Regions from separate parts of the Paenibacillus sp. FSL R5-0912 genome, predicted to be linked through region 1. Evidence: predicted binding sites of a transcription regulator. Region 1 holds the regulator's gene; the other holds the start of a gene.
What was found. Region 1 encodes Rex, which represses fermentation and respiration genes when NADH is low (regulators of the CRP and FNR family bind a similar motif). Its sites were predicted from a motif close to TTGTGAAATATTTCACAA; they were not measured.

Region 1 (3,165 bases):
AGTCCGAACAGAAGGAGCAGAACCAGGGAAATCCCCAGCGGAAGCCATTTTCTCCTCTTCTTCAACATGCAGCTTCCTTTCCAAATAACCTAAATTACCGTTTCAGCAGTCCTTCGAACGTTTCCTGCGCTTTGCGGCGGATAGCCTCTTCATCTAGTGTCAGACATTGTCCGTGCTTCACAATCTGTTTACCGTTGACCCAGACATGTTCCACATCCTTGGCACTAGCCGAATACACGGCATGGGACAAGAGGTCGGTATGCGGCAGCAAATGCGGCTGATCAATATCAATCGCAATGAAGTCAGCCTTCATCCCTGCTGCAAGCCGGCCTACCTGGTTCAGGAAAATCGAATGTGCACCATATTCTGTCGCCATGAGCAGCGCCTCAGGAGCAGGTACTGCCGTTGGATCACCGCTTACGCCTTTATGAATCAGCGCGGCCAGCCGCATTTCCTCAAACATATCCAGATTGTTGTTGCTTGCCGCGCCGTCCGTACCCAGGGAGACCTTAACTCCTGCTCTAAGCAGCTCAGGAACACGGGCTACTCCGCTGGCCAGCTTAAGGTTGCTGCCGGGATTATGAGATACGCCAACATTATGGCGGGCCAGAATCTCAATCTCTTCATCGTTCAGATGAACACCGTGGGCGATCAGGGACGGCCGGGTGAACATTCCCAGCTTCTCCAGATGCGCGACCGGTCGCAGGCCGTAATCGGCCACATTCTGCTCCACTTCATGGCGCGTTTCGGACATATGCGTGTGCATCGGCAGATCAAGATCATGTGCCGCCTGAACAAACTTCATGAAAAACTGCGGAGGACAGGTGTAAGGCGCATGGGGCGAGAGCATTGCAGTAATTCTGCCGTCAGCCTTGCCATGCCAGTTCCGGGCAAAAGCAATCGCCTCCGCCAGCTTGTGGTTCTGCACCTCTTCCGGACACAGGCCAATAACACCGCGCATAAGTACTGCACGGATGCCTGACTGCTCCGTAACCTCAGCAACCCGGTCCATATGATCATACATATCGAGGAAGGTCGTAGTGCCGCCCTTCAGCATCTCAAGAACGGATAGTGAGGTGCCCCAGTATACATCTTCACCGGTGAATTTCTCTTCCATCGGCCACATTTTTTCCTGCAGCCAAGCCTGCAGCACCATATCATCGCCGTAGCCGCGCAGCAGCGACATCGCCGCATGGCCGTGGGTGTTGACGAGACCCGGCATGAACAGCAGCCGGCTACCGTCAATAACCTCGGCATCCTCTTCAATTACAGGCTTCGCTTCACCTATGTAAGTAATCAGATCATTTTCGATGGTCATATAACCGCTCAGCACCGGCTTATCGCTGCCAGGAACCAGAAAACGGCCGTCTTTAATAATGGTTTTATTGCTGCTCATCTTCAGCTTCGTCCTTTCCGTCATGCAAATAATAAGCCAGACTCTGCAAATCCGTAGTGAAATCGGCGGCATGAATCCGGATATTGGATGGAGTCTTAAGAATTACAGGAGCAAAATTCAGGATCGCCTCAATACCCGAATCCACCAGAATGTCAGCAACGTTCTGTGCTTCACTGTCCGGAACGGTAATAATCCCAATGCGGATGCCCTGTGCACGGATGGTATCCCCCAGCTCACTCATCGGCTGGACAGTCAACGAGTTGATCTGCTGGCCTACCTTAGGCTCATAAGCATCAAATACAGCTGTAATCTTCATCGTATCCTTCAAGTAGGCATTGTAATTCGACAAGGCGTGGCCGAGATTACCTGCACCTACAAGAGCTACATTAATCTGCTGGTCCAGCTTCAGAATATGCCGGATCTTCTCAATCAGATAAGAGACATCATAACCAATGCCCTTTCTGCCAAAATCACCAAAATAAGCCAGGTCCTTGCGGATCTGGGCGGGGTTGAGATCAAGCTTCTGTCCCAGCTCCTGAGAAGAAACTGTTGAGATTTCACGTTTTTGGAGATCGTTCAGGAAACGCAGGTACACTGGGAGTCTGCGAACGACGGCCTCCGATATTTTATCCGATTTCATGTTTTCTCCTCCTAAAAGTTTTGATAGCATATACTTCTTGAATGACTTCGCAAAACTTGCTTCGTAAGCATACGCTTGTTTTGAAAGCATATGCTGCTTGATCAAGCTTCACTGCTGTTAAGCCGATTATAGGAACCGTGCTCCAGGCCTGCCCGTTTAGGCAGGAGCCGTGGAGCGCGGGACTTCAGAACAATAATTACTTATACATAATATCAGCCGCCGACGGATTATTAAACCCCGCCATCTTCAAGCCATTCTGCAATCCGCGGAACGATCTGATCCGTCAGCATATGCTCCATCTTGGGTCCGGGCAGCGAATACAGGAAATACTTCCCATAATAAGATTCGATTACCCTGGTATCATATACAATAACGATTCCGCGGTCCTGCGCGGTGCGTACCAACCGCCCGAAGCCTTGCTTGAAGCGGATTACGGCCTGCGGGACGGACAGCTTCATGAACGGATTCTTCTTCTGTGCCTGAAGCAGCTCAGACTTCGCTTCAGCCAGCGGATGATTGGGCGGCTGGAACGGCAGTCTGACAATAGCCAGACAGGTCAAAGCATCCCCGGGAATGTCTACACCTTCCCAGAAGCTGCTCGTCCCCAGTAAGACTGACGCCGAGCTGTCCTGGAACCGACGGATCAGCTTGCTCCGGCTACCGCCTTCTACGCCTTGTCCAAGCACAGCGATATCCTGCGAAGTCAGGGCTTCTTTGAGCGGATCATAGACCTGGCGCAGCATCTTGTAGGAGGTGAACAGCACCAGCATCCGCCCGCGGGTAGCCACAGCAGTTTCTGCCAGAGAATGAACCAGTGTGTCCACAAAGCGGGCATCCCCAATGCTTCCCTTGACACTAGGGAAGTCACGTGGAATGACAAGCAGTGCCTGCTCACGGTATTTGAACGGTGACGGAAGCAGAGCTGTCTGTAGACGTCCCTGCTCTGCAGCCTCACCAAGACCGAGATTATCGATCATGAACTGGAATGACTTATCCACAGACAAGGTAGCCGATGTCAGGATGATACTCTTCTTCTTATCGAAGAACAGTTCCCTGAGCTGAGTGCTCACATCCACCGGAACGGCATACATCTGCAGCGACTTGCCGCGGTAATTGCCGCTCCCCTCCA
Region 2 (3,165 bases), 280 kb from region 1:
AAGCTGAGCATGACGGTGCCGGTGAGATCCTCCGCGAGCTCCGCAGGGTAACCAACGATTACACACCGCCTGCGCACGCCTGTACGACTTACCGCCTGACCTATGCACGCCTTGAGGAGCTGGAGGGTATGACCTTTGAGCATGTGCATCTGGAGAATAATATCCTGTTCCTGCGTTATCAATAAAATGTAGTGCTACGGAAAGTCCCTCCGGGGACTTTTTTGTTATAAAGAACGTTAGGTTTAGAGCAGAAATAATTTGAGAACAGGTCTTCTATGCGGTATCCTTAAAGGAGTCAGGGATATTACATAAGAAGGCGGTGCCGTGGAATGTCCACGAAATGGATGGGGCGCTTACTACTGTGCCTTGTTTTTATACTCACAGCCAGCGGCTGCAGCTCGGATCTGGGACCGGGAAATACGGGCGGCAGCACAGGACTATCTTTTTCAATTCTGGTGGGTGAACGTGAAATGGCCGGAACCTCCGGCAGACTGCTTAACGAAGCTTATATTGAAGGTAATTCCATTATAGAACTGCTGAGAAAGAGCGGGATCGTTACTTTTGCAGCAGACGGCTATAGTATTCTTGAGGTCAATAGGGTTGCGCTCAGTCAGGATATGATGTGGGAAGTACAAGTGAACAGCAAGAAGCTTACGGACTGGAACAGTAAAATCGAGGCTGGAGCAGCGATTGTCTTCTCAGCGCAGCCGGCCGCAGCCGGGGCGTTATTTCAACCGGTTATCCTTATGGTGAATGGCGGGAGTGAACAGCCTGAGCTGACACATTCGCATGTGCTGTCCTATACGGAAGATTTGTCAGTGAAGGGACTTATGAAGAACAGCGGAATGATTAAGCTGGCAGAGAATAACAAGACGGTTCTTACCGTAATGGATTACACACCACTCAGCAGTGAGGAGTGGAAACTGAAGGTTAATGACAAAGCGCTGCTGGGAAATGGTGTGGATATGAAGCTCAGACCGCAGGACAAGCTGGAGATATCACTGGTTCTGAGGTAATTACGATAGCGGAATCCGTTTTATCGGATACAAGGATTTCTGTGCCGAGTGCGCAGGGGTCCTTTTTTTGTATTTTACTTTATGTGAAATGTTTCACATTTAATGTGACTGGAATCACAAATGCCGGGGAATTTTGGACAGTATAATTTCAATATCAAGCAAGTTTGTGAAGAAATCTGAGTTTCGAAGGAGGGTTCTACCAGTGACAGCGAACAGAGAAAAGTTAGTGCTGATTGGCAATGGCATGGCGGGTGTAGGCACTATTGAGCAGATTTTAAAGCTGGGCGGGGCTTATGATATCACGATTATCGGCAGTGAGCCGCATCCCAATTACAACCGGATTATGCTGTCCTATGTTCTCGAAGGCAGTAAAACCATTGAAGATATTATTCTGAATGACCGCCAGTGGTATGAAGATAACAATATTACCCTGCATACTGGAACGACTGTGATCCGGATTGATGAACAAACCAGGCAGGTGATTACTGATAACGGACAGGCGGTTCATTACGACAAGGTTATCATTGCTACGGGTTCTAATTCGTTTATATTACCTGTTCCTGGCAGTTTAAAAGACGGGGTAGTCGGCTTCCGTGATATCGCAGATTGCGATGCCATGCTGGCTGCAGCGAAGCAGTACCGCACGGCAGCTGTGATCGGCGGAGGTCTGCTTGGTCTTGAAGCAGCCAAAGGCCTCGTGAATCTGGGGATGGACGTTACCGTTGTGCATCTGCTTGAGGATCTGATGGAACGGCAACTGGACCGTACGGCATCTTCTATGCTGCAGGCGGAGCTTGCGCGTCAAGGTGTGAAATTCGCCATGGGTAAGCAGACGGTCGAATTGACTGGAGAAAAGCGGGTTACGGGGCTGCGCTTCAGTGACGGCAGTGAGTTGCCCGCAGAATTTGTGGTAATGGCAGTCGGAATTAAACCTAATGTTCAGCTTGCCAAGGATAGCGGCATCGAGGTTAACCGCGGGATTGTCGTCAATGACTATCTGCAGACCTCCATGGCTAATGTGTATTCTGTCGGTGAATGTACGGAGCACCGGGGCACCTGCTATGGTCTGGTAGCGCCTCTCTTCGAGCAGGGGATGGTACTGGCCAAGCATTTGTCTGGTGTGCAGACTCCGGGATACGAAGGTTCGGTTGTCGCGACGAAGCTCAAGATTTCCGGTGTTGATGTTTTCTCGGCCGGAGAGTTCACCGAAACAGCGGAGCATACCGTCATATCCGCCAAGGATGAGTGGAAGAGAACCTATAAGAAGATTCTGCTCAAAAACAACATTATTGTCGGCGCGGTTCTGTTCGGTGATGTAACGGAAGCAGCGAGCCTGCAGAAGCTGGTGAAGCAGGGAACAGAAATGACCGATGAGATCTATGGAGAGGTCATGGGCACAGGCTGCTGCGGCGGAGGCGGAGCCAAGAAAGGGCTATCGGTTGAAGCGATGGCCGATGAAGAAATTGTCTGCGGCTGCAACGGGGTAACCAAAAAGGCGATTGTTGATGCCGTTACGGAGAATGGATTCACTACAGTGGATGAGATCAAGGCTTGTACAGGCGCAACCCGCTCATGCGGCGGCTGTAAGCCTGTAGTTGAGCAGATTCTGCAGTTCGTTCTGGGAGATAGCTTCCAGCAAAGCGCCAAGCAGGGGATCTGCAGCTGTACCCCGCTTAGCCGGGATGAGATTGTAGCCGAAATTACGGCTAAAGGCCTCAAAACCACCAAAGAAGTTATGCATGTGCTGGACTGGAAGCAATCAGAAGGCTGTTCTAAATGCCGTCCTGCTGTGAACTATTATCTGGGTATGATCTATCCGGACACCCATGAGGACGAGAAGGAATCGCGCTTCGTGAATGAACGGATGAGCGCCAATATTCAGAAGGACGGAACTTATACGGTTGTTCCGCGGATGTACGGCGGGGTTACCACTCCAGAGGATTTGAAACGCATCGCCGATGTTTCCCTGAAGTATGATGTGAAGGTTGTGAAGGTGACCGGCGGGCAGCGTCTGGACCTGATCGGTGTCAAAAAAGAGGATGTGCCGAAGGTGTGGGAGGAGCTGGATATGCCATCCGGCTATGCCTATGCGAAATCCTTACGTACGGTCAAGACCTGCGTTGGTTCACAGTTCTGCCGCTTTGGCACA

Region 2: a site for Rex is predicted at 1,098-1,115, ahead of nirB (nitrite reductase large subunit NirB). Genes of this name have one in related genera too.

What each region holds. Positions count from the first base shown of each region.
Region 1 is NZ_CP009282.1:4,936,080-4,939,244, forward strand. It holds gene R50912_RS20880 (cell wall elongation regulator TseB-like domain-containing protein) at 1-65, opposite strand, end outside; gene R50912_RS20885 (amidohydrolase) at 95-1,396, opposite strand; gene R50912_RS20890 (redox-sensing transcriptional repressor Rex) at 1,383-2,036, opposite strand; gene dinG (ATP-dependent DNA helicase DinG) at 2,267-3,165, opposite strand, start outside.
Region 2 is NZ_CP009282.1:5,213,473-5,216,637, reverse strand. It holds gene ric (iron-sulfur cluster repair di-iron protein) at 1-185, shown strand, start outside; gene R50912_RS22215 (hypothetical protein) at 330-1,016, shown strand; gene nirB (nitrite reductase large subunit NirB) at 1,219-3,165, shown strand, end outside.